4 regions of the Vibrio sp. GJ43-1 genome follow, and region 3 is predicted to be linked to each of the others. Evidence: predicted binding sites of a transcription regulator. Region 3 holds the regulator's gene; each other region holds the start of a gene.

Region 1 (7,783 bases), on a different replicon from region 3:
GTGCGGAACTGAATGTTCGCTATATTTTTGAAAAAGCCTTCACCACGGGTGAACGTGGTCAAGGTTACCCACTTGAGCGTGCTGAGCCACAACAACGCAATGCTGGTATTTTAAATGAAGTTAAAGCGGCAGTGGTTAAAGAAAACTACTTAGACACGCTAAAAGCCATTGATGTTGAATTGGTGAAAACAGCCGTGACAGGTGAACGATTCCAGCAATGTTTCTTCGAGCACTGCCAAGTACCAGAAATCGAGCAATACGTACGCTCACTATTGGATTAATTGTTATCTAGCTATAATACGCGTAGATATCAAGCTAGTAGCTATAAGACTAGTAGCTATAAGACTAGTGGCTATAACATTAGTCGCTATGATATTCGTGGCGATAACACCAATAATAGATAGAAAAATGGCAACCTTGGGTTGCCATTTTTATTGCACATTGTTTAACCATTAGGTGTGCTCGTCATTACTATGGTTAAGAACGGCGACGTTACCAACGGTTGGTTACCTCTGCTTAATGATCTAAGTAGAGGTAGTTTTGCCAACTTTTCATGCGGATTAAAACTTTTCGCATAATCGACACATGTTTGAAGCTATCTGAGTAGATGGCAATTTCGGCGTTAGAACCCGTAGGAAGCACGTATTCACTCATATCATCATCGAGTACCAGTTTCACCATAGCACGACCTGAAGTATTGAAGGTTTGTGTACTTCTTAGTGTGCCACTCGCGCTGATCTGACCTTCAGCAATCGTCGGTAAGACTTCCACTATTTTACCTTTGAATACCTTACCCGGTAGCGCGCGGAATAAGAATTCAGCTTCAAAGCCGGGCTTAAGTCGTTGTAATGAGTTCTGTCTGAATGCACCGACAAAGAACTCTTCTTCTTTATGGACAAAGGTCATTAGCGGCACCAAAGGAAGCGGTACTGCCATCATGCCAGGTCTCAGCGCTAATTGAGTGACATAGCCGTCGGTAGGGGCACGGACAACCGTTTCTCTTAGGTTAAATTCGGCTTGAATCAATGCGGCTTTTAACTGAGCTACGGTAGTATTCTCGCCGAATATTTGTGATTCAAAAGCCAGTCTCGCGCTTTCTTCTTTCGCTTCAGAGGCTTCAAATGCAGCTTGGCTTGCTTTGAATGACTGACGGCGTGTGTCGACTTGTTGCTCAGTAAATGCGCCTCGTTTGAAGCCTTTTTGATATCGAGCAAATTCGCGCTCTGCTTTGTCACGCTCGGCAGCGGCTTTAATTGTATCGGATTGCGCCGCTTTATAATCACTCTCGAGTTGTAACACATCTTGATTGGCATCGGCGAGTGCGGCTCTGGCTTTAATGACTTCCGCTTCATAAGGAATCGGGTCAATTCTTAGCATGACATCGCCTTTTTTCATCTGTTGGTTAGCTTCTACGTTGACTTCAACGACTTTGCCCCGAACACTCGAAACAATAGGCGTTGTGCTGTAGAACTGCCCACCGACTTGCGTAAACGGATGGTTGTAGTTCATTAACAAGATAAGTGTACCTATGAGTACTACGCCACCAAGCACCGCGGTTGGGACGGTCCATTTATTGAGTGGAATCTTGAAAATTTTAAAGATGGCAATACACAACGCGGCGTAAGTTAGTACGAGTAATAGATCCATGAATTACTTCTCCTCTTCCACAGCTTGAGCTTGCTGTACCACTTGTTTACCTTTTAAATACCTAATCTCTTGTTCCATGTTAGAGACTTGATCAACTAACTTTTCTAGGCGGTGATGCAAATCATGTTGCTCTTCTTCCAGTTTATGAAAGCCCCAACCACGCTCTTTGCGCCAAAGGGTTGCCCAAATCCATAGAAATGGCCAAATGGCATGCAGCGTGAATAAACTGACCCATCCAGCGACATGTATGGCGTCTTGATGAGGGTGATCACGTTCTTTTGCAATTTCAAAAGGAATATCGTGAATAACAATAATGCCGTAAAATATGACGAGGGCGACGAAAACAAGCAGTCCAAGAGCAAAGTAATCAAGAAACATAGTTCATCCTTGCGAGAGTTAAAATAGCGAATTGAAATAGTTCAACTGGTTAAGTATTTGTTATATTTATGTATTACGCAACAGATAAATGATATTTAAAGAGGAATTTGATGACATTTATTGGTGAGGGGGCTGCAATTGGTGCAGCCATGGTTTGGGCGATAGCAACATGGATTTATAGCCAGTTCAGTCATCATTTTAGTTCTATGCAGTTGAATATCATAAAAGGGTCTATTGCGTCGGTCATGATGCTGATGGTGCTGCCTTTTACTCAGATGCCTGATGTCAGTGTAGAGCCTAGGTATTTATGGATTCTTGGCATTTCCGGTGTGATCGGCATCGCTATTGGCGACAGCGCTTATTTCGCGGCTCTTAAACGTATCGGTGCGAATAAAACCTTACTTCTAGAATCTTTGGCTCCTCCACTTTCAGGCATTTTAGCATTGGTATTTTTAGGCAGTGCGTTGCAGCTTCAAAGCTGGCTGGGCGTTGTGATTACCACCATTGCGGTGACCTCTGTAGTGTTTCAGCCAAATGATGGCAACGGAACCGGTTATGATATGAAGGGCATTGCGTTTGGCCTGTTGGCAAGCACCTGTCAGGCGTCAGGCGTGGTGATTTCCCATTTTGCACTGGTGCAAGGGGATTTACCGCCATTACTTGGCGCGCTAATTCGACTGACTATTGGGGTTGCTGCGGTCGCTATGTTTGTCGTGTTTGCGGAGAAAAAGCCGTTTAATGCGATAAAAAAACAGTGCTTGTCTATGACAAATAATAATTGGATGTGGTTATTGGCAGCCATTTTTGTCGGCACATTTTTGGCATTATGGTTACAGCAGGTGGCGCTAAAATACGCCAACCCAGCTATCGCGCAGACTCTGATTGCAACTAGCCCGTTGTTTATCTTAATTATTTACGCTATTCGTGGTGAGAAAATTAGCTGCCGTAGTGTTGTTGGTACTTTGTTCGCAGTGTTGGGGGTATCGTTATTCTTTCTTTAAAGAGTGGTTGCTTCTAGAGGGAATCTACTCATTCCAATAACTGTTTTAAGGTCATAGGAGCTTCACAAACGTTGAGTCTTTGGGCTGCGGTGAGTCCTTGCTTATCTTGATAACAAAGATTATGCCAAGCCCGAAAGATGTCGAGCAACGGCATAATACCGCCCGGTCTTAACTTTCTTCTTGGCTCATTAATAAAGCTTTCAAACAACAATTGGAAACGGGCTTGGTAAAATTCAACGCTCTCAATAGACGCAACTTGTAACCAATAGTTGGTATCGTCAACATTGTCTGAGGAAGCGTTACTGCCTGACAAGGTGTCATTGGCTGATGATAGGTAACATAACCCTTTGCTGGCCCCACTGGCTTGGTGCGCAATGGCCCAGCGATCACGCCACCAACCCATAAGAGCAATATCCGTCGTTTTTGATAGTCCACTATTATCCCACTTAGGATCTTGCATGACGTACAGGAGGTCGACGTTGTTGCTCTTGATACGTTCAAGATATACGGTTAATGCCGCAGACCGTAGAACCGGATCTTGAGGCATAAAGATAGCGAGTGGCTTTTTCTCACCAATCATCTGAGAGATATGGAGGTAATGGGCATAAGAGGTGTAGGGCGCTCTTATCAGTGTCCCTGTATTCGGATAGTGGAACTTAGAAAAATTACCTAATGGGTCTTCGACATTACTTCTCGCCAGAATATTCTGATAATTGATGTCAATACGTTCTTTGATGTTAGGAGGAGGCGTCCCAAAAGATATGTTATCTCGGTGGCTTTGGGGTCTTCTTTCGCTTTCGGTACGCTTATTGGTGCTGCCATAGTTTTCTGCGACATACTGCTTAGACAAAAATTGTGCATGGTTTTGATAGGCGTCATGGTCAAGATCGCTGTTCGCACAATTTTCTAACGTGTAATTAGTGTGTTGGCAAAGCACATAGCCGGAGTCAGCGTCGCAGGTTGCGAACCAAAAAACGCCGTTGTGACTGTTGGGTTGCAGGCTTTGGTAGTTTGAAGCAAGGGTATATTGGCGAGCATGGTTTAACCACCGCGCGTCAATATGGGCAAGCTTCCTACGACAGCGACTCGCGATTTGGTCGATATTGTCGTAAAAGGTTTTAGGGTTGATATCAAGCTTACGGCAGATTTCTCTGACTGAATAACCCGTAAATAAGAAAGCCAGTAATGCTTCTTGAAACTCAATCTTTTTATTGGCACCGGACCACTTATCGACAAATGTGCCTTGGCATGATTTACATCGATAGCGTTGGCGATCACCGCTAAATCCAAAAGCGTGATAACGCTCTTTATGGGTATCAACCGATAGACCAAAGTTTTCACATTGGCTGTCTTTACATGCAGGTAGTCCATCATCATGAGTAAGTCGCAACCGCTTTAGCTCGCTCAGGACTTCTTGGTTGTTAAGTAGGGGGGAAACGCACCACATTCTCGGCATACCATCGCAGGTCGCTTAGGATTACTGTGCTGCAAAATATAAAGATTTGCATCACTTCTTCCAAAATTGTCACACGCCAATGTTTTACAAAAATTGAGCTGTAATCCATTTGCGGCCAGCGGCAATTTGCCTTCGGACACGTTCACCCCCTAAGGTTTATATAAATAGGTTTATAGAAACGGGTTTCTTAAATTGGCTTGATATAAATAGCTTCGAAAAAAAGCCAGTGTAATTTCAGGCGTTACACTGGCTTTAAAACTTATAGGTTGATGGCTGTTTCTAGTGCGACGGTCATCATTTCGTTAAACGATTTTTGACGGTCTTCAGAACTTAATTTCTCGCCGCGGATAATATGGTCGGAAACCGTAAGAATAGTCAATGCTTTCGCGCCTAAGTCTGCTGCCACGCCGTAGATACCCGCCGCTTCCATATCAACACCTAAAATACCTAAGTGCTTCATTTTGTCGAAGATGTCGGCTTCTGGTGTATAGAAAAGGTCGGCTGAGAAAATATTGCCGACTTTAACAGGAACGTTTTGGCTACGCGCTTGTTTTACGGCTTCCTCTAGAAGACCGAAATCAGCAATGGCAGCAAAGTCATGGTCATTGAAGCGAATACGGTTCACTTTTGAATCTGTTGATGCGCCCATGCCAATAACCACGTCCATTAGGTTAACATCGTCACGTACTGCCCCACAGCTGCCTACACGAATAACGTTTTTAACACCAAAATCTTTGATCAGTTCGTGAACGTAGATACAGCAAGATGGGATACCCATGCCATGACCCATAACTGAAACGCGTTGACCTTTATAGGTACCGGTATAACCAAACATGTTACGTACATCACAAACTTTCTCTACGTCTTCTAAAAACGTATCAGCAATGTATTGAGCACGAAGCGGATCGCCTGGCATCAGGACTGTTTCAGCAAAATCACCCGGGTTTGCATTGATATGAGGGGTAGCCATGGTATTGCTCCTAATATTTTAACGAATTCTGTTGAATGTCATCATTCTTTGTTGAAATGAATCTTAGCGCCAATGATAAGGCTTCTATGAGATTTTAATCACACTTTTCTTTTAATGTTCCAAGGTGACTGGTGATGATAACTAAATCTGTTGAAATCGAAGGCGCAATCGATTGATTGGGTGAATCCTAGATGTTGAAGAAAAAATGCCACATGAGTGAACTGTTACACAAAGGCTACGTACTATTGTACATAACAATTTTTTGTATCACTTATTTTAAAGTGCCTTGGTAAGTTCGCGAGCGCATTTTTTACACAAGGAGTATGTCATGGATGAAAAAACTATCAGCATTGGAATCAGTTCTTGCTTATTGGGCGAAAAGGTTCGATTTGACTCTGGCCACAAGCAAAGCAGCTATGTGAACAAAGAGCTGCGGGATTATTTTTCGTTTGTCTCTGTTTGTCCCGAGGTTGGGATGGGGCTACCAGTGCCTCGACCAACAATACGCTTAATGTCGAATGAAGAGCGAATTAGCCTAGTGGAAACGAAGGATGCGACCAAGGATTATACCGATGGAATGCTGTCCTTTACCCACAAAAAAGTCGCTGAGTTGGAAAACACGGAAATGTGTGGGTATATCGTGTGTGCGAAATCTCCAAGTTGTGGGATGGAGAGAGTAAAGGTCTATACAGTCGGTCATGCTAAGGCGAATGGTGTTGGTTTGTATACCGAGCATTTGATGAAAAAAATGCCATGGTTACCTGTAGAGGAAGACGGCAGGCTTAATGATCCTGTGCTTAAAGAGAATTTTATTTCTCGCGTGTTTGGGTTAAATGATTTCTATCAGTCGATGGAAGGTGAGCCCACTCCGGGAAAAATTGTTGAATTTCACTCTCGCTATAAACTGACACTGATGGCACATAACCCGACGTCTTATAAAACACTCGGTAGGTTGGTGGCTCACCAAAATGAGTATGGGCCTGATGAGTTTTATCATGCTTATCGACTTGGATTGATGGAAGGGTTGAAGCACCGTGCATCTCGTAAGAATGTCACGAATGTACTCATGCACATTCAAGGTTATTTTAAGCGCGTATTGGATGCCGATGAAAAGCGTGAACTGGCACAAGTGATAGACGATTATCGCACTGGGTTACTGCCTTTGCTTTCACCGCTCACGTTGTTAAAGCACTATCTTCGTGCATACCCAGATGACTACCTTGCATCGCAACGATTCTTGCAACCTCATCCAGAAGAGATGCGCCTGCGTTATGGGTTGTAATACTGTTCGCTACGCTATTCGAGACGTTGCAGAGATGACAGGGATAAAACCGGTCACTCTAAGAGCTTGGCAGAGGCGTTATAATCTCGTTCAACCTGAGCGTACTGAGAAAGGTCATCGTTTGTACACTCAAAGAGATGTGGAGACGATTCAGCGCGTTCAAGGTTGGCTTGCCAAAGGCGTGTCCATAGGCAAAGTCAAAGCTTTGTTGGAGTCGAATACTTTACCCACGGAGCATGACTCGTCTCTGCGCCTTGATGAAGCGGAGCAGCTACTTGAAGCATTAAGTGTCCTCGATGGTGATGCGGTGGGAAAGAGCATCCGTTTTGTTCTGAAAGAGTACCCTTTGGATATCGTAGAAACGCGATTTGTCATGCCTGTGTTGACAGCAATAGATTTTGTCAAAATGGGTCAACGGTCCCTGCAATATGCGTTATTTCGCACTTTACTCATTCACCAGTTATTACTCATGATTCAAGCAGAATCGAAAAAAGCGGGAAACGTAAATATCTTCTGGTCAATTTGGACACGGTAGGGAACCTTTTTGCTTGGCTTTTTTATGCCCGTCTTGTAGAGCAAGGAGGGCGAGTGATATTTTTGGACGGTGTCGATGATATTGGGGCTTTATTCAATAAAGAGGCGATTGCTGGGTATCACGGAATACACTTGTTCGCAGAAAAATCGCTATCGGAAAAGCACCTTTCAGTGATCAGAGAGCAGCGATCCAATGATCTTGTTCCGGTTTACGTTTCACCTGTTATAGAGCATTTAATTGATGTCGAATATGACCGAAAATCGCAGTGAGCACGCATTAGGAGAGAATAATGAAACGATTAGTGTTATTTAATCGTGACTTAAGAACCATCGACAATACGGCTCTAATTCAAGCTATTGATGGTGAGACACCAGTGATCGCCGTATTTATTACTACACCACAGCAGTGGACGCAGCATGACTTAGCGCCGATTCAAGCTGATCTGATTCGCCGACGCTTAGAAGCGCTGAATGCGGAGCTTGAGGCGTTGAATGTACCTTTGCTTTATCGACAG
Region 2 (7,783 bases), 810 kb from region 3:
ACCAGCAGCGGCAATTGCTATCGCACATTGTGCTAAGCCTGAAAACCGTGCGAAAGTAATGGGTATCATGGCTTCGGCAGCTCTGACTTCATTCCTAACGGGTATCACTGAACCAATCGAATTCTCTTTCCTATTCGTTGCTCCAGTTCTGTACGCAATTCACGCTCTACTAGCGGGTTCTGCTTACGTTGTTGCGAACATGCTTGGTTTTGTACACGGTACATCGTTCTCGCACGGTCTAATCGACTTCCTAGTTCTGTCTGGTAACTCTCAGAAGATCGGTCTGATGGTTGGTGTTGGTCTGGTTTACGCGGCTATTTACTACTTCGTATTCCGCACTGTTATTACAGCGATGGATCTTAAGACTCCAGGTCGTGAAGATGAATCAGAAGATGCAACTACCGTTCAATCTGGTAGCGAAATGGCTGGTGAACTTGTTGCCGCGTTTGGTGGTAAAGCAAACATCACTGGTCTAGACGCCTGTATCACTCGTCTACGTGTTGCAGTAGCAGACGTAGAACAAGTTGACCAAGATAAACTTAAGAAGCTTGGTGCAGCTGGTGTTGTCGTTGTAGCAGGTGGTGTACAAGCTATCTTCGGTACTAAATCTGATAACTTGAAAACAGATATGGATGAGTGGATTCGTAACCACGGTTAATCTTTAAGTTGTTAAGTTAATTATTAAGGGAAGCATTTGCTTCCCTTTTTTCTATCTGAACCTTGTCTTGCCCCTTTCCTTGTCATGACATAACGATCCCCCCATTCACTAAAATCTCTGCAATTTTGTCATACCCATAAACGCTCTCACTAATTAGAAGAGCGGCAGCACTAAGCAGAGAACAAACACATGAAATCAAAATTCAAACTCGGTATCAGTTTAATTAGTCTGATGTTCGTTTCTACCTTGTCAATCGCCGCAGGTAGCACTGCAGGTGGCGAAGAAGAATGGCAGATTGTTGAAGAGGGTAGTACCAATACAGCCAGTACTAAGCCATCGCCGAGCACCAGTAGCACCGCCTCTTCGAATCGCAGTGCATCATCGAGCCAAGCGCAATCAAAGCCAGCAAAGTCTAGTAGTCAGCGCTCCTCCAGTCGACGCAGCGGCGGAGGCAACAGCGGGTTTAAAATTGGTATGGGACTGGATCAAGGCTTGAGCGTAGTTGGTCAAATCAATAATCAGGTCAACTTTGCGATTGGCAATGATGGCATAGCGGCGGACTACATCTTTAATCGTGGTCGTTTTGGCGGCGATGTGCCGTTTACTTGGTTTGCTGGCGTCGGTGGTCAAATCAAACGTTCTGATAACTTCGGTCCGCGAATCGCTCTGGGTGTCGAACTGGATATCTCGAATGGTTGGGATGCTTATGCGCAGCTAACACCCAATATGATGTTCCATAAGAGTGATTTGAAATTAGGGATTGGAGCGGGTATTGGTATTCGCTACAGCTTTTAAAAGCAAAGACCTTATACACCACCAATAAGAAAGCCAGCATGAAGATGCTGGCTTTTATTTTGTTGCCTCAACGCTTCAGGTGAACAGCGCTCAGAGGGCCAGAAAACACTCGGCTATTTGTGGTTTTTATCCATGGCTTTTTTGATGCAGTAAGATGCACCGCCCCATGTAATACCTAGGCCTAGAACCATCATAATAATTGCACTAGTTGTCATTTTAAGCGTCCTTCTTACTTGTTACATTGACGGCAACACCGACGACGACGAGCAGCCCCATAAGTCCCCAGCCAAGTAGCATGAGATCAAATTGCGCATAGCCGCCATAACCTTCAGTGATTAGAGTTTGGAACTTCGTTGCGACAATCATTGCGAGAATAACTGGAGTGATAAAGCGCAAGCAGATATCGAACCAAGCGCCGATTGAAAAATCAGAGACTTTGTTAACATACTCGCGTACATCGGCAATTTTTAGTAGCCATGCCATGAGTATAATCTCAATGAAACAGCTCACCACAATACCCACGTTATTCGCGAAGTGGTCCACTAAATCTAGCAGTAATAGGCCGCCATTGGTCGCAAATGCCATAGAAATAATGAGGCCAGAGCCACAAATAATCGTGGCCGCTTTTTTACGACTCCAGTTCAGCTTATCGATGACAGCAGAGGTGACGGCTTCCATGATAGAAATATGAGAGCTTAAGCCTGCGATAACGAGTGCAAAGAAAAACAGTGGCCCTAAGATGTACGGCGCTGGTAGTAAATTAATGGCTGCTGGTAGCGTGACAAATGCTAGGCCGACACCAGCGGTAACAACCTCTGTTAGCGGCTTGCCTTGCTCTTGAGCCATGTATCCAAGTACTGAGAAAATCATGATACCAGCTAGGATAGAGAAGCCACAGTTAATCAATACTGTCATGAACGCATTATTAGTAATATCTGACTTCTCAGGCAAATAACTTGAATAAGCGAGCATGATGGCAAAACCAATACTTAGCGTGAAAAAGATTTGACCATAAGCGGCAGCCCAGACTTTCATGTCCCAGATTTTACTGAAATCCGGTTCGAATAGGTAGTTAACCCCGTTAAGTGCGCCCGGAAGAAATACCATGCGACCGATCAGTATAATTACCATGATGAACAAGATAGGCATCATGATTTTTGCTGCTCGCTCAATCCCGGCCTTTACACCGCCAGCAATAGCGGAGTAGGTGATTGCCCAAGCAATGAGCATGGCGCCAGCAATTTTCCACTGAATAGCGCCAAGGCTAGTTGGCGAGTTGTCGCCTAGCTGTAGGTATTCACTAAAGAAGAAGGCATTAGTGTCGGTTCCCCAGCTTTGAGTAAACGACATGCCAAAATAAGAAATCGCCCAACCAATAACGGCGACGTAGTAGACGGCGATTGTTGCCGCAACACCGACTTGAAACCATCCGAGCCATTCAAACTTGGCGTTAATTTTACAGAGTGTTTTTGGTGCAGAACCTCGGTATTTTTGACCCATACTGAATTCGAGAATCATGAATGGAATACTGGCAGGTGATCATGGCAAAAAGGTAAGGAATAAAGAATGCACCGCCACCGTTTTCATAAGCCATGTAAGGGAATCGCCAAATATTGCCGAGTCCGATTGCCGACCCCACTGCTGCAAGAATAAATCCAGCGCGGGATCCCCATTGTTCGCGTTTCATAGTTAACTCCTTTTATACATCATCTTCGACATAAAATGCTATTCAATGAATAGCGAGCTGCACCAATTATTAATATGTCATTTGTATGGTGAGCCAATTATCGGTTGTATCATGTTTTGTTTGTGGTTTTTGTGTTTGCAATGTGGCCATATTATAGTGATATAAACCACTTATTCCGACTCTTAGTATCGAAAGTTAAAACTTTCAACTGAGTGTGAGGTTAAGATTACCCATGTTAACGAGTGTTGGCAATAGATTACGTTTATAGAGGTGGAGTGGATGGGTGGTGGTATTGACTAGTAAATGTCTATATTTTGGTTGTATATTCTAATTGTGATTTGTATCTCAAATCAATCCGTGACTCGTTGTTTTATAATTAGTGCAAACCACTAATTAATTTTTCAGAAGTAGTCTCTATAATATGTGCTACAAACCAATATAAATATCGATATTTAACTTGTCACGTATTCAGGCATTAAAATTTAATGCTCATGCCAATGTTTGTCTGGAATTGATTCATCCATTGCGTATTAAAGCCAATAAAACAGCTTTGGTCGTTAGTGGGTAAATTACACACAGAGACAGTTTCATTATTCACGACGGTGCCTTGCCATCTTGCTTGACCGTTGAGGAATAAGTGAGGCATTAGCTGGTATTCAATCCCACCGAAAATGCTTGCGGCAAAGCCTGTTTGAGACTTGGTCCAGTCTGCTGAAATGTGTGAAGCGCCTAACCCCGCCCCAATATAGGCAAGCGTTTTATTCGCCACTTGGTATTCAGCGCTGCTTTGGAGTTGTAAATACTGTATTTTCGAGTCCAGATCTAACGTGTCAAGTGAAGAGTTTTGTTGCGAATAGAAAGCGCCAATTCGTCCATTCAAAAGAGGGAATTCAACAGCTAAAGCGAGACTACTTGAAGGTGAAATATCGTAGGTTTTATTGTCCCCGTCAGTGGCCGTGCCGCCAATACTGTAGCCGATGAAGGGGTAACAATGACATTAGCAAAAGAGAATGAAGGGATGGCAATTAAAACAAAAAATATCGTAACTATTCGATTGGTGACTGTAGACATCAAGTACTCCTTTACTGCCCTGAACAGGGGTTGCGTTAGTAGCATTATTGAGCAGTTTGTACTAACTTTTAAACATAGTGTGACAGTAACATCATAATTTTGAAGTCGTTATTTCTGTATTGGTATCTTGTGTCACAATAGTAAATGCATTGTTACATTTTGGAGGTGGTATGGACTTTAATTTAAAAATGGCGCTCAGTATTACTACAATAGCATTTTCTATCATTCTTGCTTTCGGCTTCACTGCAATTTTGGCCGCTTAGCGACATTATGGCAAATACAGGTGTGGTAACGGATTCCCATGCTGACGTTGATCCTAAACGCTTTAGACAGTACGTAGGAGGTAAGACTGCGCTAATTGCACAAGGAGGAGGGCAGCGTAGTATTTTTACCTCTGGTGTTCTTGATTCTTTCTTACTTTCTAACTTTGATCCTTTTGATGAGTTTTATGGTACCTCTGCAGGGGCGCTTAACCTGTGTGCGTATTTGGCTCGGCAGCCGGGTTTAGGGCGAGCGTTTCTGCTTGAGTTAACCACGGATCCGCAATTTTTTAATGTCTTCAGCTTTATCCGTAAAAAGCAGTCACTTAACCTCAAGTGGGCGTTGGATAAATTATATGATTACCCTTATAAGCTTGATATTGATATGGGACGGCGCTCCATGGGGCATCGTCGAGCTTTTGCTGCCGTGACTGACACGTTAACCCTAAAAGATCATTATTTGCCCATGCTACAAGAGGATTGGTATTGGGTCATGATGGCGACAAGTGCTATACCAAATTTGTTTGATGGTTCGGTGTCGGTAAATGGACGAGAGTATATTGATGGAGGGGTCTCTGCATCGATTCCGGTTCAGGAGGCGTGGCGTCAAGAAAACCGTATGATGGTGGTGATTCGTACCGAGGAGCAACTCACAGAAGAAGAGCCCATCATACCAGACCAACCGCAAGTGACGGAGCCGCCAACTTGGCTGCGTGAGTCACTAAATAATGTACAATTACAATGGCAAGACAAGCTAGAGCAATGGTCTAAGGACTGGAATGGATTCTTTGATCTTCAGCTAAGTAAAGCCGAGGCCCAGAAACACTCCCAGCACCTTAATATGATTAATGGTGGTCGCTGGTTATTTGGCGGTGCTGATATCTATCGCCTTAGTCATTTGTTTGGTGAGAAATTTGATGCTGGACTGGCGGATATGCTCATGGTGCATTATCAGACTTATTCGTTGACGAGCACCTTTTTATCACTGCCTCCGGATGACTGTTTTATTATGCAAATAGCGCCAAGCAGAGCGTTGAAAACATCATCATTGATGAGTAAAAAAGAGGACATCTTGCATGATTACCAATTAGGTTTAGAAGCTGGATTCCAGTTTATAGAGCATTATCAAAGCCTAGTTAAAAAGCCGCAAAACTCGAACCGATTCTTTATCTAAAGAAGTCAAAAAATATCTTATCGAAGAGCGCTGAAGACCACTTATTTCTCATGGATTAATAAGTGCGTTTTTAGTTACGTTTTTGGCGTGTTTTTCTTGTGTTGGTGTAATGTTCTTTCATCTTTTTAGGCTAGGTTTTGATGAGTAACATGACCTGCACCCCAAACTTTGCCCTATATGCGTGATGTTTGTCACGGCGATTCACCAAACCGCTTCACAATTACTTCGCAAAGTAAAAAAATTGCTAGGTTGTTGTTTTTTGGAGTGCAAGATGTACATGGCTCAACCTGGGCATATCGACCATATCAAGCAGGTCAATGCTGGTCGTGTGTATAAATTAATAGACCAATTTGGGCCTATATCGCGCATCGATTTGTCGAAATTAAGTGGCTTAGCGCCAGCGAGTATTACGAAGATCACGCGAGAACTTATCGCTGCACACCTTATTCATGAAACGGCGGTTCAGGAAGCGATCAGCCGTGGTCGTCCTGCTGTTGGTTTACAAACGAATAATCAAGGATGGCAATTCTTATCGATGCGTCTGGGGCGAGGATATTTAACCATCGCGCTTCATGAGCTTGGTGGGGATGTCCTCATTGATACAAAAATTGAGATTCATGAAGTTGATCAAGATGACGTAATCGCGCGTCTCTTATATGAAATCGAAGAATTTTTTGAGACCTACACCAACGAGTTAGACCGTGTTACCAGTATCGCGCTAACACTGCCTGGTTTAGTCAATACTGATCAGGGTATTGTACTGCAGATGCCGCATTACAATGTGGCAAACTTCCCGATTGGTGCGGAAATATTTAATGCTACTGGCCTCCCGGTATTTGTTGCGAATGACACTCGTGCATGGGCGTTAGCCGAGAATTTATTTGGTCATTCTCAAGATTGTGATAATTCGGTTCTGATTTCCATTCATCATGGCCTAGGCGCGGGTATTATTCTCGATGGGCGCGTGCTACAAGGTCGCCATGGCAACATTGGTGAACTTGGGCATATTCAGATCGATCGTAACGGATTGGATTGCCACTGCGGCAACAAAGGCTGTTTGGAAACCGTGGCGAGCTCACAGGCTATTCGACGAGAAGTATCCCAGCGCATAGCAAATGGTGAAGCGTCAGTATTGTCTGAGCAAGAAGAAATTAGTGTTGAGGCGATTTGTGAGGCCGCCGCTAGTGGCGACCCACTTGCTGTGAATGTTATTGAAAAACTGGGGGACAACCTCGGTTCTGCTATCGCGATAGTCATTAACCTCTTTAACCCTGAAAAAGTGTTAATTGGCGGGGTTATTAATCAGGCAAAAGATATTTTATACCCAGCCATTCAACGTTGTATCGAGCAGCAAAGCCTACCTGTTTATACTCAAGATCTTAAATTAGTAGAGTCTCGGTTTTATAAGCAAGCAACGATGCCCGGTGCGGCATTGGTGAAGCAAGCGTTGTATGATGGAGTATTACTCATGAAAGTCATCGAAGGCTAGTCATCGACGTTTCTACCGTGTGTATCGTCTTTCACTGTGCGTAGGGTGTTTGTTGAGCGTCATAGTTTTGATGTTTTGTCGCAAAACTTCTTGTCCAAGACGTTGATAACATGAGATAAGAGCTCTAGTAACTGTTTTTCCAAGGAAATCTCATGTCGAGCGTATTAAGTTCAGTTGATCAAAGAACGCAGCTGGTGGGTGAAAACCGCCTAGAGCTGCTGATGTTTAACTTAAATAGCCGTCAGACGTTTGCTATTAACGTATTTAAAGTTAAGGAAGTGCTAAAGCTTCCCCCTCTTACTCAACTTCCTGGCTCGCATCCCAGTATTTGCGGCATCGCATCACTTAGAGGCGTATCTGTTCCTGTTATTGATTTAAGACGAGCGGTAGGGTTTCCTAGACCCGCAGAGGGTGGAGATCACAACCTGATTATCACCGAATACAATCGTACGGTGCAGGGCTTTTTAGTGGGCGAAGTGAAGAACATCGTTAATACCACATGGACAGAGATTCAGCCGCCTCCAAGAACGGTCGGTCGGGCGAATTATCTCACTGCTATCACTAAGGTAGAGGAAGGAGAACAGGTCCATTTAGTTGAAATTATTGATGTTGAGAAAGTCCTCGCCGAGATCATTGATTATGACGTTTC
Region 3 (7,783 bases):
AACATCGCGGCGCCATGGTTTAAGCTCTAAGATTTAAAGATTTAAGCTTTAAGACTCGGCATCAGTTTCACGATAACTCTCTCCCACACACAGGAAGAGACAATAACTAGAAAATTACACAGGAAGTGTTATGTCAGCCAAACACCCGATTATCGCGGTGACTGGCTCCTCAGGAGCTCAGTACCACAACAACGTCAGAAGCGTTCCGCAAGATGTTCAATATGATGAGCATCAAGCCTGCTTTCATTGAAGGTGATAGCTTCCACCGCTTTACGCGTCCAGAAATGGACGTAGAGATCCGAAAAGCGAAAGAACAAGGAAAGCACATCAGTTATTTTGGCCCCCAAGCGAATGACTTTCCTGCACTCGAAACCTTCTTTAAAAACTATGGACAAAACGGGGTGGGGCAATTTAGACGTTACCTACATACATTTGATGAAGCCGTTCCTTATAACCAAATGCCGGGCACATTTACGCCGTGGCAAGACCTACCAGAAAATTCAGACGTTTTATTCTATGAAGGGCTACATGGTGGCGTGGTTGATGGAGCAATCAACGCGGCTCAGCATGTGGATTTGCTGATTGGCATGGTGCCAATCGTCAACCTTGAGTGGATTCAAAAATTCGTTCGTGATACGCGTGACAGAGGCCACTCTCGTGAAGCGGTAACCGACTCCATCGTACGTTCAATGGATGACTACCTAAGCTACATTACCCCGCAGTTTTCGCGTACTCATATTAACTTTCAGCGCGTTCCGACTGTCGACACCTCAAACCCTCTCAATGCCAAGGGAATCCCAAGCCTTGATGAAAGTTTTGTGGTCATTCGCTTACGAGGGATTAAAAATGTCGACTATCCTTACCTGCTTGCCATGATAGATGGGTCGTTTATGTCACGTCATAACACCATCGTTGTGCCCGGCGGAAAAATGAGCTTCGCGATGGAATTAATCGTCCGACCTATACTACAGCAGCTAATAGAAACAGGGAAAATAGGTTAATTTTTTGCGCCTAAACTTAGATGATTTTTTATACCGTGATCATGTGCACAGTTTTGTATAGAAAAATGGTCTGATGACACGATTAAAATCAAGAAAGTCCGCGCAAAAAAGGATACTATTTCTTTGAAACAGAAGATCGCTTGCGCCATCTTCAAAGTGCTTTTATGCTAGTAAGTCCTAACACAATGGACTTGCTATAATATATGGAAAGCAGCAAGCATACCCTGCAGAGGAAGTAAGAAATATGGTTCTAGGTAAACCTCAAACCGACCCAACGCTAGAGTGGTTCCTTTCACATTGTCATATTCACAAGTACCCTTCAAAGAGCACGCTGATCCATGCGGGCGAGAAGGCTGAAACCCTTTACTACATCGTAAAAGGTTCAGTAGCAGTGCTTATTAAAGATGAAGAAGGCAAAGAGATGATCTTGTCTTACCTTAACCAAGGTGACTTCATCGGTGAACTAGGCCTATTTGAAGAAGACCAAGAACGTACAGCTTGGGTGCGAGCTAAATCACCTTGTGAAGTGGCTGAAATTTCATTTAAGAAATTCCGTCAACTTATCCAAGTTAACCCAGATATTCTCATGCGCTTATCTTCTCAGATGGCAAGTCGCCTACAAGTGACAAGCCAGAAAGTGGGTGACCTTGCGTTCCTTGACGTAACGGGTCGTATTGCTCAGACGCTACTTAACCTAGCGAAACAACCTGATGCAATGACTCACCCTGACGGCATGCAAATCAAGATTACTCGTCAAGAAATCGGCCAAATCGTTGGTTGTTCTCGTGAGACAGTAGGACGTATTCTTAAGATGCTGGAAGAGCAGAACCTTATTTCTGCTCACGGTAAGACTATTGTGGTCTACGGCACTCGTTAATCGACGCCTTTAGACATTCAAAAAGCCACCGCAAGGTGGCTTTTTTATTGGTGGTTAATTCCAACAAGTCGCGCTAGTTAAAGTAAAAATTCAAACTTATTGATGGGTACTCTCAAAAATTTTGTCGGCTGACGCCGCAACAAACCCTTGATAGTAATTTCCATCTGCCATTTGATAGCGCTTGGCAAATTCATAGAAGCCGCCAGGAATACTCTGCTCGCCATCACTAAACATCACCGATACTTTATCAGCCATCGTCGAAGACTGTTCGAGTAAAACCTCCGGAGACCCTTTCACCTCACCACCCGACTCGTTAATATTGAAGCTTTCTTTACGCAGGTAGTCATTCACCTCCGTCACCTCTACAAAACGATTAAGTTGGTTAACACTAACGGTAAAATGGTTAGCGCCATAGCCATGTGCCGCAAGCCATGCCGCATACTCACTCTCTTTGGCTAATGTTTGGTAGTCTTCTGAGCTTAACGTCCACATACGGCCGCCAAACAAGAAATCACCAACCACTAATTGCGAACTGTCCACTTGGCTTACTAGCTTCGCTACGATAGCTTGCAGCACTGCTGAGCACTGTTCAACACGAAGCTCACTAATAAAGACTTTCGGCAACGACTCGTCACTGTGTTGTAGATGAATCGCAGACAGCTTTTTCGCTTCAAAGTCATACTCACCCGCTTGTTGATAACCAAGCTTAAGAAATGGCTTTGCTAATGTTTCAATACCCACAGGCGAGAGATTGAAGGTGCGTAACGCGATATGATCATTAATCAGTGCCTCCCCTTCTTTTAACAACGCCTGCACTTTTGCCGCTGAAGGGCATAATCGCTGAGTGTAATCTTGCCACAACTGCGCAAATAATTGTTCTGCCGTCATCTTTCGCTCCTTAAAGATCGAGACCTGGGCTTAATGTCGCAGGTAGCACGGTGTGCTCCCCTTCCATCGACGCCATAGGGTATGCGCAATAATCCGCCGCATAATAGGCGCTTGGTCGCAAGTTCCCCGACGCACCCGGACCACCAAATGGTGCATCACCACTTGCGCCCGTTAGCTGACGGTTGCGATTCACAATACCTGCACGAATATGGTCAACAAAATACAGCCACTCATCATCATTGGTTGAAATCAGGCCCGCCGATAAACCAAATCGAGTGTCATTAGCAAGCTCAACGGCTTGTTGTAGCGTTTCGTAACGCACAAGCTGCAATAATGGACCGAAGTATTCTTCATCCGGTAGCGCCTTTATTGCCGTAGCATCGATCAGACCAGGCGTCACAAACGCGGCCTGTAATTGTTTCGATTCCATTAAACTCTTGCCACCTAGCGATTGCAATGTCGCTTGTGCCTGAATAATGTGCTGAGCAGCCTGTATGGAAATCTGCGGCCCCATGAAAGGCGCAGGCGTGGCGAATGGTTCATCAATCCGAATCTTGGCTATCGCGGCCACTAATGCGTCAACAAGCTGGTCACCTTTATCACCAAACGGCACATACAAGCGACGAGCGCAGGTACAACGCTGTCCGGCACTGATGTAGGCAGATTGGATAATCGTGTAGACCGTCGCATCAAGATCACCATAGGCATCACTCACGACCAACGGGTTGTTGCCACCCATTTCCAACGCCAACATTTTATCAGGCTGACCTAGCAAATTGACGATGTAATACGTGCCCAGTATTCGCGCTACCAGTAAACAACACCCCATCAATACCTTTAGCGTCAGCCAGAGCAATGCTCGGTTTCTTTACCGCCTTGCACAAGGTTAATCACGCCATCTGGCAACCCAGCCTCTTGCCAAAGTTGCATAGCAAGCTCACCTACTAATGGCGTTTGTTCTGAAGGCTTAAACACCACGGTATTGCCAGCCAATAACGCCGGAACAATATGTCCGTTAGGCAAATGCCCTGGAAAGTTATAGGGACCAAAGACCGCCATTACTCCTAAAGGACGATGGCGCAGTACAATTTGATTACCCGCAGCCTCTCGCTGAGAACTGCCCGTTCTGTCATGATACGCTCGGATTGATATGGCGATTTTACCTGCCATTGCGCTCGGCTTCCGTTCGGGTTTCCCACAATGGTTTACCCGTCTCCTTGGCTATCGCAACTGCAATATCTTCACTACGAGCCTTGAGTTTTTCCGCAAACGCAAGCACCACCGCTTCACGCTCTTCAAACGAGCGTTTTTTCCAACTGACAAAAGCTTGTCTAGCCGAAGAGACCGCAGATTCAACCTGCACTGGCGTAGCCGATTGTCCCTGCCAAATCACCTCGTTGTTGTACGGCGACAGCGAGTGAAATTGCTCACCCATTCCTGCGATCCATTGTCCTGCGATCCATTGCGTCATCAAAAGTTCCTTAACCTAGTAAATAGTGAAGAGTCTGCATCTTCATATTGTGTCGTGATAAGTACGACAAAGATGCAGCAACCCGCGTTATTGCGCCAACATACGAACCATATCGCCTTCAGAAAGGTTCAAGGCGTCAGCGACATCAGGTGCTAGCAATACATGCTGACTTTCAGCATCATAGGCCGCTTTTGCCGCCGTCGCTCTAAAGTGTTCAAATGACGTATTGGCAATAAGGTAATCTTGCGAACTGGCATGCTCGGCAATAGTGACCTTGGCACGGAATGAGTTACGAATCGCCTGAATGTTCTGTAAGTCACACTCCACCGTCGGACCTGCGTCAAAAATATCGACATAGTTACGGCACGTAAAACCTTCTCTTTCCAATAACTTTAAAGCGGGTCTGGTATTGTCATGCACTTGACCAATCACCGCTTGCGCCTCTTTGCTTAACAGGTTGACGTAAATCGGTAACTTCGGCATTAAATCCGCGATGAAGCCTTTCTTACCGATCCCCGTTAAATAATCTGCCATGGTAAAATCAATGGAGAAAAAGTGCTCTTGTAGCCATTGCCAAAATGGCGAGTTACCTTCGGCATCAGACACGCCACGCATCTCGGCAAAAATGGTTTTGGAGAAACGATGCGGGTGTTCAGCCATCATTAAAAAACGAGATTTCGACATCAAGCGGCCGTTAAGCCCCGCGCGATAATCAGGTCGTAAAAATAAAGTGCAGATCTCACTACAATCAGGTGTAGTTATTGCCAAACGTCAGCAATTTCACCACATTATTCACACCTAGCTTAGGAGAAGAGTGCACCACTGTGCTGATATGATAGGAGTAAAACGGCACATCCCAACCTATCGCCCCTTCGATACCCGTAGTACCAGCCACCTCGCCAGTGTCACGGTCATAGCCCACCATCAGGTAGCCTTCGTCCGTCGGCCCTAAGACGTCCGGCTTACTAAAGCTGTATTCTGAGTGAGTAATGCGATTGGTAAGAAGCTCTTCATTAACGGGAAGAGAGGTAAAGCCGTGACCAGACTCAACTGCACAAGTGTGCAGGGCATCATAATCCGACATCGTAATAGGACGAACAACAAGCATCAATAATCCCTCCGACGCAAACTCTCTTGGTACATCCACACCCAAGAGAGCCATTCAAATACGAGTTAAACTAGAGTACCCGTTAAACGAGAGTACTGATCGCCTTATCTAACTTCGCTAAACCTGCTTCAACTTCTTGCTTGGTGATGACAAGTGATGGGGTAAAACGCACCACGTTCATACCCGCCACGAGTACCATCAAGCCTTGTGCACCAGCCGCAACTAATACATCACGAGCGCGCCCTTGCCACTGTTCATTCAGTGCTGCGCCGAGCAATAGCCCCTTGCCACGAATTTCGCTAAAGATATCGTATTTCGCATTAATAGCTTCTAGTCCCTCACGGAACCAGGCTTCACGCTCAGCAACACCCGCTAGAACGTCAGGGGAAGACACCACATCCACTACCGCTTCAGCAACGGCACACGCTAATGGGTTACCGCCATAGGTTGAACCGTGCGTACCCACTTTCATATGAGCCGCTAATGCTTTCGTTGTGAGCATCGCACCAATAGGGAAACCGCCCCCTAGTGACTTCGCCGTGCTAAGAATATCTGGCGTGATACCAAGGCCTTGATACGCGTAAAATTGTCCAGTACGACCGTTGCCCGTTTGTACTTCATCGAAAATCAGCAGTGCGTTGTATTTATCACAGAGCTCTCGAACCGCTTGTACAAACTCCGGTTCTGGCGAAATAATTCCCCCTCCCCTTGCAGTGGCTCCATCATAATGGCACAAGTCTTGTCCGACATTTGCGCTTCTAGCGCGGCAATATCATTGTAAGGTACATGCTTCACATCACCGGGTTTAGGTCCAAACCCATCGGAATACGCCGCTTGCCCACCTACAGTAACGGTGAAGAAAGTACGGCCGTGAAACCCTTGATTAAATGCAATAATTTCTGATTTTTCCGGACCATGTACATCCACCGCCCAACGACGAGCCAGTTTTAATGCTGCTTCATTGGCTTCCGCGCCAGAGTTAGCGAAAAACACGCGTTCAGCAAAACTGACTTCGGTTAATTTTTTTGCTAAGCGCAGTGCAGGTTCATTCGTCATCACATTACTTAAATGCCAAATTTTATTCGCCTGCTCAGTCACGGCATTGACCATCGCTGGGTGACAATGCCCCAAACAACTCACCGCGATACCACCAGCAAAATCAATATACTCATTACCTTGCTGATCCCATACGCGTGCACCCTCACCTTTAACCGGAATCATTTCCATTGGGTTATAACAAGGTACCATTACCTCATCAAACCATTCACGGGATACTGTTTTTTCCATTGTCATAACACGTTCCTTTTAATTACTGCGCATGAGAAAGGGGGCTTCTTATTCACGTGAGATCTAATACAAATATAGAGCAAACCTTCACGCTTTCTAGCAAAGAAGAAACTTCTCACCACTCCTCATAGATGCAGCATTGTATTTACAATTATTTAACTAACACAATAGCAGAAAATGCTTTTCCACCATCAATCAACTCAATCAAGGCACAACTCAATGAGTATTTATGCGTTATTTTTGAATTTAAATGAAGTGTTTTTTCATGATTTATCAAATAAATGAACAGGCAGGGCTCTGTCAGCTATCTGTATCAGAATTAGCGAATAGTTTTGCATCTTCATAAGTAAAACTGATGAAGGATAAGAAAAGATGAAAGGGTGATCTTGATCAGAAACTAAGCATGTAAGAAATTACTCAATAGCTCATGACCTTGTTCCGTTTTGATGGATTCAGGGTGAAATTGTACGGCATGAATGTTCAGCGTTCGATGCTGATAACCCATAATTTCATCAAACTCACCATTTGGCAGCACGGTCCACGCCGTGATATCAAAACAGTCTGGGAGCGTCTCTCGCTTCACGATCAGTGAATGGTAGCGAGTGACAGTCAGCGGATTATTGAGTCCGGCAAAGACACTGCGGTTGTTATGCTTAATTGGTGAGGTTTTACCGTGCATCACCTGGCGAGCACGGACAACGTCGCCGCCAAAGACTTGAGCAATCGCCTGGCGACCCAAGCAGACCCCAAGAAGTGGCAGCTTTCCGGCAAAGTATCGGATAGCATCCAGTGAGATCCCAGCTTCATTAGGCGTACAAGGACCCGGAGAAATGACAAGGTGAGAGGGGTTAAGTGCTTCAATACCAGCAATATCAATGTCGTCATTGCGCACGACTTTAACGTCTACACCCAATTCACAGAAATACTGAAATAGGTTGTAGGTAAAGGAGTCGTAGTTATCAATGATGAGTAGCATAGCGCTCGCTGTAAAATTGAATTTGCCCAAAATAAGGCGGTATTTTGCAACAAGATGACAGAAAGGCAAGTAAAAAGAGGAAGAAAGGCAGCAGCAAAGCCGATAACGACTTTACTGCTGGTCTGTGTTGATGTTATTTACGTTGGTGTTGATATATTTACATCGATATTAATAC
Region 4 (7,783 bases), on a different replicon from region 3:
GATCCAAGCAGTGCCATCCCCAAAATCAAATACGCCAAGCAAGACATAGCAAACTGACCGTCTTTCAGTAGCCTTAGGTTGACCAGTGGTTTTTTGTGTTGCAGCTCATTGATGACAAAATAAACCAAGCTGACGGTAGAAATAATACTTAAACCAATAATGAAGCTGGAGCTAAACCATTCTTCGCGATTGCCTTCTTCTAACACCACTTCTAAACAACCTAAGCCTAGCGCCATCGTAGCAATCCCGAACCAGTCGGCTTTTTTAAGCGAGCCTAGGTCGAGTTTTTCATCGTCTAGCCCGTAACGAATCATCGATATCACGAGTAGCGCGGGCGGAATATTGATGTAAAAGATGTAGTGCCACGACAAATTTTCCGTTAGCCAGCCACCAAAGGTTGGCCCAATGGAAGGGGCGAAGGTGGCGGTGACGCCAAACAGTGCCATACCCACGGCTCGTTTGTTTAACGGCAGTAGCTGAATGACGAGCGAGAAGGCCAGTGGAATTAACGCACCGCCACTAAAGCCTTGCATGGCACGAAATACAATCATTGAGGTCATGTTCCATGAAAATGAGCAGAGCAATGACGACAAGGTAAATATAGTGGTGGTCCACGTCAGGTATCGGCGTTTGCCTAGTGCTTTTGACAGCCAGCCACTGAGAGGGATCGCGATCATTTCAGCGACTAAGTAGGATGTTGATATCCAAGAGCTTTCGTCCAGTGTTGCGGAGAGCGCGCCTTGAATGTCTTTGAGTGACGAGTTGGTGATTTGGATATCTAAAATAGCCATGAAAGCGCCAATTAACCCGCCAAATAAGGCGATCCAATGGCGGGTCGAAACGTCGCTCGTTTGGTTGTCGCTTTGGGTGGTAGAGGTGATGGTCGCGGTAGTGCTCATTGGTTAGCCTCTCGTGTCAATCGTAGCGACAACAGACAACCCTGGTAACAAACGGTCTTGTAATTGTTGTTGATTGGTGATGATGATTTTCACCGGAACACGTTGCACGATCTTGGTAAAGTTCCCGGTTGCGTTTTCTGGCGGAAGTAGCGCAAATTTAGCGCCCGTTGCTGGGGAAAAGCTGTCGACTACCCCTTTAAGAGGCTGACCTGGAAACGCATCGAGTTCAACTTCAACACTTTGACCTTTATGAATGCCGTTGAGTTGCGTTTCTTTAAAGTTAGCTTCTATCCAAACGTTGTTGTTCGGCACTAAGCTCATGAGTGGAGCACCAGATTGCACAAGCAAGCCTTCTCGTACGCTGCGTTTACCAATAATGCCATCGTTTGGTGCGTATACTTTGGTGTAATCAAGGTTGAGTTGCGCCTGCTCTACTTGTGCTTGCGCTTCGGTGACAGAGGCTTTTGCCTGAGCGATTTCACTGGCGATGACGGTCATTTGGTCATTGCTGGCCACAACGTTGGATTTCGCTTCTTCTAGGACGGCAAGGGCGACTTTTTGTTGTGCTAGCATGCTGTCTACTTCATCCTGTGAGGCGTAATTTCGCTGATGAAGGCTACGAGAACGAGCCGACTGCTGCAGAGCGCGGTCGTATTCGGCTTGTGCAGAATCAACTCGACTCTCTGCTTGAGAAATTTGACTGCGCTGTAGCGTTTGCTGAGCAATAAGGTTGTGCACGCTAGATTGGACGACGGACAAATGCGCGTTGGCTTGATCGAGTGTCGCCTGATAATCGCGATCATCGATTTGCACCAGCAGATCGCCTTTTTTCACTAATTGGTTGTCGGTGACGTAGGACTTCACTATGTAGCCCGAAACCTTAGGGCTAATGTTGGTAATATCGCCTTGTAGGTAGGCGTTATCCGTTGATTCAAAGTACTGACCGTAACCAAACCAATAGACACTTCCCAGCAAACCCAATGACAGCATCACTGCAGTGGCAATTAGCGGTGCTTTATTGCGTTTTTTCTTAGCGGTAATTGGTGAAGTAGAGGTGTTATCGGTCATAGTGTACTCATCGTGTCAGGCATTAGGTGTAACGAATTGTAAATGATTCCCATTAATTGATAAGATGGGAAAAAGAGAAACACTGTTGCAATATTCTTACTAATTGATGGTGTGGAGAAGTTCTATGGATTTAAATGCGGTGAGTGTTTTTACTCAAGTTGTTGATTGTGGAAGCTTTACTCATGCAGCTGAAGTTTTGAATATGACAAAATCAACAGTAAGTAGAAAATTGGCTGAACTAGAAGAGCATCTAGGCGTGAGATTGATCACGCGATCGACGCGAAGTTTGGTGCTGACTCCGGAAGGCGAGCAATTTTATCAATCGAGTATTCAGATGTTGGAGATCATGAATCAAGCCGAGATCCAGGTATCAGCGAGCCAAGACTTAGTGCGTGGAAAGTTGAATGTAGTGTTACCTGTAGAGCTAGGTCACCAGGTACTTGCGTCGGATATTCACGGTTTTTTAAAGGCTTACCCTCATGTCACCATGCATTTGGAACTGACGAACCGTGAGGTTGATGTCATTGGAGAAGGGGTTGACCTTTATGCTCAAATCGGTGAGTTGGTTGACTCGAGTTTAGTGTCTCGCTACTTAACGACATCGTCGCGTGTGCTGGTGGCGAGTTCTCGATATTTGGCGCAATTTGGTCATGTTGACACCCATCATGATTTGACGTCATCGCATAAAATGATTGAAGTCTTTAACAAAGCGGCGCGCTTACCCAAATGGCATTTACAATTGACCGATGGTGAATCGGTACAAATCGATCTGCCTTACCAATTGAGAGTCAATACGATCAGCGCCTGTTTGACGGCTTGCATTGACGGTTTAGGGATTGCGGTATTACCTGAATTTATTTGCCGCGAGCATATTCAAGCCGGGCGCCTCATTCGTTTACTGCCCGACTATAACATGCCAGAGGTGTCGGTGAGCCTTGTCTATGCTGAGAGAAAACTGATGCCTAAGCGAAAAAAGGTATTTATCGATTACTTGCTAGCGGCTTTCCAGCAACGCGGAGAGTGAAAGAGTGGTTAACAAAGCGAACAGAATCAGTTGTAGATTCATACAGATAATTGATATTTGAGGTTCTTTTAAAAGCGGAATGTGCGCTATAATTCGTCGACAGAAGTGCTAATGTCTATAGGCATCTAGTTTTTGTAGCCATCTAGCGCTAGGTAGCTAATGATTAAAGGATTAAAAAGTGAAACTTTACAAACTCAGCTTACCGCTAACCCTGTTAATAATGAGTGCACCTTCTAGCGCTTATAGTTTTCAGTTTAATGCGGGCGTGGATACTAATAAATCTTTTGCTGCTCGAGTATTGAGGGTTTGGTTTACGACAACTACGTGCTTGGTGCGCAGATTAATTTAAGCACGACTGATAATTACGAAACGGGCCCTTACAATGAAGGGGTGATCAGCAATGGAACATACACTAAAAAGCGCTCCAGCCAACTGGGTACCCTTTATGTAGGCTATCAATTTTCTGACACCATGTTGGAAGGGTTATCACTTAAACTGGGTGTGACGCAGATGGTTTTAGACATGAGTGCTGACGCGTATGGGACGGTAGGTTCTGAGACCGTAGGCGCGGAAATTTATCAACTGACGGAACGCAAATATCTGCCGTTTTTAGGTTTTGGGTATCCCATTAACGAGCGTCTTGTTTTTAATGTTCATGCAAGTTTTGTCGGCATCGAGACGGTCAACATTGACGGCGAGCAAGAGCCTACTGGTCTTGATGCGACTACGGTTAGCTTCTTACTAGGATTCAGATTTTAGCCGCTAAACCCAGTCGGATTGATTGGGTTTCACTTCCTCCCCATTTTGTATACCTATGCTTATCTGCATGCATTACGGCGTATTTTTCTTCATCCGCATTAGGTAATAGTTTACGTGATCTTAATCTAGATTAAGTTTCGTTGAGGCTGTTGCCGCTATGATCGCCCCTAGAAAATAATCGCGAGCCTTTAACCTCGTACATGAAAGGACAAAAAGATCGGCCACCTATGTGAATGGCAGTTCTTTTTGTCCTTTTTGTTCTCTTTAGTACTAAAAGAGAGGAAGGGCGTATGATCGAACGTGAGAGAAAAAATGAGCACCTTATTTACAGAAACCCGCCTTGGCAATATGACGCTGAAAAATCGCTTTATCCGCAGTGCAACATGGGAAAATATGGCAACGGAAAGCGGTCATATGACCGACAAGCTATACGCCATCTATGAAGAGTTAGCACAAGGTGAAGTAGGGCTTATTGTTACCGGTTATGCCAATATTGTTGAAGAAGAAAAACCCAATGCAGGAATGATGGGTATCTACAATGATTCCTTTATTGATGAGTACAAAAAGCTCACGGAAGGTGTTCATTCCCACGGCTCAAAAATTGTGATGCAATTGGCTTATGGGGGCACAAAGACGACCTACAATGTTGGCGAACGCGTCATTTTCGCACCGAGTGATGTACCTGAAATGGGAACGAAAACTCCGGGCATCGCGATGACAAAATCAGATATTGACTATATCGTTCAAGCGTTTGCTAAAGCCGCTTTGAGGGCGAAACAATCTGGTTTTGATGGGATTGAAATTCATGCTGCGCACACATACCTGATTAATCAATTTCTTAGCCCATATTACAACCAGCGAGACGATGAATATGGTGGCAGTTTAGATAATCGTATGCGATTTCTGCTAGAAATTTATCAACAAACAAGACAACGGGTTGGAGACGCTTTCCCGATACTTGTAAAGCTAACGGCTTCGGAGTTTTTTGCTGGTGGTTTAACCTTTAATGACACACGTAAAATCTGTCAAGCACTAGAGCAAGTTGGTGTGGATGGCATTATTATTTCAGGCAATGTTCACGGTAAAGCCGACACCATGATTGGGCAATCTTATGATGGCTACACCATTCAAGAAGAAGGGTATTTTCATGAATATGGTGACGTAATTAGTCAAGAAGTGAGTGTGCCTGTCATAACGGTAGGTGGCTTAAAGGAGTTCAACGCAATTGATGCGATCGCGACCAAGACCAATATTCAATATTTTGCGCTATCTAGGCCGCTTCTTTCTGAACCGCACCTGATTAAACGTTGGCAAACCGACGATCGCTCACCAGTTGAATGTGAGCGTTGTTCGAAGTGTCGCACAAAACGTGGTAATTTTTGTGTAGTGAACAAGGACAGAAAAGCGCAACTGGCCGCGTTATAACCCTCCATTCCCTTATCAAGCTATGATGTGTCCATCTGTTGATGTGCCTATTCGCGTACATGCCTATCTGCGAATGCGATACCGCATGGTCATGTCATAGCGTCGTTATTTTCCTCAATGTTCACTGCCTTTCGCAAACCTTCTCAAATACTGCTTCTCGCCACCCCAAAATTGTGTTGATTGTGGCTGATTTTTTAGCGTGAGTTCCAGCGCGTTTAATGGTTTTTTATTCCACATAAATAGACGAGAAACTGGCATTCATTTCCGGGTGAGTTTTTAAGCTATTTACCGCCTTTTTGTTTATCTTTATGCGAAACGTATAGAAGTGAATGATTAAAAAAGATTAGAGCTCTAATCACATGCGAATGATTTTTTGTGCATATATATATTTCCTTTATGCGTTATCGCTCACATTTCTTGGGTTTTTTGGCGCCTAACTTTGATTTGGCTCTCTAATTATGAACTAATAAAGGCGAATTTTTACTTAGAGTACAAAGGAAATGTATCAGCGCATGATTACATCAGCACCTTGGGTGATGTATCCCGAAACGAGTGAAAAACCAAGTAAAGAATGGACGTTTTTAGAACCGACTGGCGATGATGGAAATGACATTTTTGACCTTATTGCCGTCTGCCCTCCCCTCGATATGAACTCCTCATACTGCAACTTTTTGCAATCTACGCACTTTAGCCGAACTTGTGTTATCGCGCGCTACGGTGATGACATTGCAGGTTTTATTTCTGCTTATCGCAAGCCGGACGATCCCGAGACACTATTTGTTTGGCAAGTAGCGGTTTCTCCGAATTATCGAGGTAAGGGGCTTGCTTTTAACATGCTTAGCCATTTGCTCAATCGAGACATACTTCGATCTGTCGTAGCGGTAGAAACCACGATCACCAAACAAAATAGCGCGTCATGGGCATTGTTTAAAAAACTTGATTCGCAACAGGGCCAACAAGGTGAAGTCAGTACATTTCTAGACGAACAAATTCATTTTAAGGGGGAGCACGATACCGAATTCTTGTATCGAATCCCGCTAAAAAACACTCAAAAAATAGGAAATTAAACGGTCTATCATGGATATTTTTAACAAGCAAGAATCGAAAGTACGATCTTACTCAAACAGTTTTCCAGTTATGTTCACCAAAGCAAAAGGGTGCTGGCTTGAAACTGACAAAGGAGAGCGTTATCTAGACTTTCTTGCTGGTGCAGGATCACTGAATTATGGCCACAACAATCCGGTATTTAAACAAGCCTTGCTGGAATACATTGAGAAAGACGGTATTACTCACGGCCTCGATATGCACTCTGACGCAAAAGCGGAATTTTTAACGGCGCTTCAGCGCTATATTTTAGCGCCTAGAGGGTTGGACTATAAGGTTCAATTTACCGGTCCAACGGGCACAAATGCCGTAGAAGCCGCGCTGAAACTGGCGCGTAAAGTAACCGGGCGCAGCTCGATTGTGGCATTTACCAACGGTTTTCACGGTTGTACTGCTGGTGCGTTAGCCGCAACGGGTAACCAACATCACCGTCAGGGTGCAGGGATGAGCCTAAACAATGTGACGCGTATTCCTTTTGAAGGTTATGCCGATATTGATGGCCTTAAGCTATTTGAAACCATGTTGAATGATAACTCGGCTGGAATGGACAAGCCTGCCGCTGTGCTAATGGAAACGGTACAAGGCGAGGGTGGCTTGAACGTCGCGTCTAACACGTGGCTACAGCGTTTAAGCAAAATCTGCAAACAGAATGACATTTTATTGATTATTGACGACATTCAAGCCGGTTGTGGTCGCACAGGGACGTTCTTTAGTTTTGAACCTGCGGGTATTAAACCGGACATGGTGACGCTATCCAAATCTATTGGTGGTTATGGACTACCAATGGCGGTGGTATTACTGAGCCCTGAGCTGGATATTTGGAAGCCGGGTGAACACAACGGTACTTTCCGCGGTAACAATCATGCATTTGTGACAGCAACAAAAGCGCTTGAGACCTATTGGTCAAATAATCAACTTGAAACTCATATCGCCCGCTGTTCTGAAGCGGTCTCTGACGTTATTCAGCGCAATATTCAACGTCATCCAGAAGTGTTTGTTCAACAAAAAGGGCGTGGAATGATGATAGGTGTTGAGTGCCATAATGGTGAATTATCGAATGACATCGCCAAAGCGTGCTTTGAAAACGGTATGGTCATCGAAACGGCGGGTCCAAATGATGAGGTGGTGAAGTTCTTTTGCCCACTGACGATCACTCAGGCTGAATTAAATCAAGGTCTGTCTATTTTTGAAAATGCGGTGGAATCCGTTGTCGCGAAACGCTTTAAAAAAGCATCTTAATCAAGGAAGTAAAGATGATAGTAAGAACATTAGATGAGTGTCGCGATAGCGAGCGTAGAGTAGCGTCGGAAACGTGGGAAAGTGTCCGCATGTTACTCAAAGATGACAAAATGGGTTTCTCATTTCATATTACAACGATCTATGAGAATACCGAGACGCACATTCATTATCAAAATCATCTCGAGTCGGTTTACTGCATGAGTGGCGAAGGCGAGATTGAAGTGGTAGATGGAAAAACCTACCCAATTAAACCTGGTACGTTGTA

What was found. The regulator CRP, encoded in region 3, controls carbon source genes, mostly activating them, when cyclic AMP is high. The targets are predictions, from matches to a motif close to TGTGANNNNNNTCACA.
Region 1: deoD (purine-nucleoside phosphorylase) is a predicted target of CRP. The motif match lies at 5,540-5,555, and genes of this name have one in related genera.
Region 2: mlc (sugar metabolism global transcriptional regulator Mlc) is a predicted target of CRP. The motif match lies at 5,826-5,841, and genes of this name have one in related genera.
Region 4: ectA (diaminobutyrate acetyltransferase) is a predicted target of CRP. The motif match lies at 5,573-5,588, and genes of this name have one in related genera.

Annotation. Positions count from the first base shown of each region.
Region 1 is NZ_CM147885.1:191,629-199,411, reverse strand. It holds gene AC0L66_RS18155 (RpiB/LacA/LacB family sugar-phosphate isomerase) at 1-281, shown strand, start outside; gene AC0L66_RS18150 (HlyD family secretion protein) at 517-1,647, opposite strand; gene AC0L66_RS18145 (DUF3302 domain-containing protein) at 1,651-2,025, opposite strand; gene AC0L66_RS18140 (DMT family transporter) at 2,136-3,026, shown strand; partial or broken gene AC0L66_RS18135 (transposase) at 3,055-4,622, opposite strand; gene deoD (purine-nucleoside phosphorylase) at 4,742-5,452, opposite strand; gene AC0L66_RS18125 (YbgA family protein) at 5,781-6,734, shown strand; gene AC0L66_RS18120 (MerR family transcriptional regulator) at 6,724-7,269, shown strand; gene AC0L66_RS18115 (hypothetical protein) at 7,323-7,538, shown strand; gene phrB (deoxyribodipyrimidine photo-lyase) at 7,559-7,783, shown strand, end outside.
Region 2 is NZ_CM147884.1:1,314,584-1,322,366, forward strand. It holds gene ptsG (PTS glucose transporter subunit IIBC) at 1-658, shown strand, start outside; gene AC0L66_RS06375 (hypothetical protein) at 848-1,453, shown strand; gene AC0L66_RS06380 (MetS family NSS transporter small subunit) at 1,567-1,668, opposite strand; partial or broken gene AC0L66_RS06385 (sodium-dependent transporter) at 1,670-3,140, opposite strand; gene AC0L66_RS06390 (outer membrane protein) at 3,616-4,020, opposite strand; gene cydH (cytochrome bd-I oxidase subunit CydH) at 4,382-4,474, shown strand; gene AC0L66_RS06400 (patatin-like phospholipase family protein) at 4,482-5,645, shown strand; gene mlc (sugar metabolism global transcriptional regulator Mlc) at 5,917-7,134, shown strand; partial or broken gene AC0L66_RS06410 (chemotaxis protein CheV) at 7,287-7,783, shown strand, end outside.
Region 3 is NZ_CM147884.1:503,092-510,874, reverse strand. It holds partial or broken gene AC0L66_RS02500 (phosphoribulokinase) at 131-1,001, shown strand; gene crp (cAMP-activated global transcriptional regulator CRP) at 1,246-1,878, shown strand; gene AC0L66_RS02490 (2-oxoadipate dioxygenase/decarboxylase family protein) at 1,975-2,766, opposite strand; partial or broken gene astD (succinylglutamate-semialdehyde dehydrogenase) at 2,777-4,237, opposite strand; partial or broken gene astA (arginine N-succinyltransferase) at 4,325-5,345, opposite strand; partial or broken gene AC0L66_RS02475 (aspartate aminotransferase family protein) at 5,428-6,638, opposite strand; gene AC0L66_RS02470 (aminodeoxychorismate/anthranilate synthase component II) at 7,030-7,608, opposite strand; partial or broken gene AC0L66_RS02465 (ExeM/NucH family extracellular endonuclease) at 7,777-7,783, opposite strand, start outside.
Region 4 is NZ_CM147885.1:644,269-652,051, forward strand. It holds gene AC0L66_RS20175 (DHA2 family efflux MFS transporter permease subunit) at 1-899, opposite strand, end outside; gene AC0L66_RS20180 (HlyD family secretion protein) at 903-1,967, opposite strand; gene AC0L66_RS20185 (LysR family transcriptional regulator) at 2,092-2,991, shown strand; gene AC0L66_RS20190 (hypothetical protein) at 3,316-3,750, shown strand; gene AC0L66_RS20195 (NADH:flavin oxidoreductase) at 4,063-5,175, shown strand; gene ectA (diaminobutyrate acetyltransferase) at 5,688-6,242, shown strand; gene ectB (diaminobutyrate--2-oxoglutarate transaminase) at 6,253-7,518, shown strand; gene AC0L66_RS20210 (ectoine synthase) at 7,533-7,783, shown strand, end outside.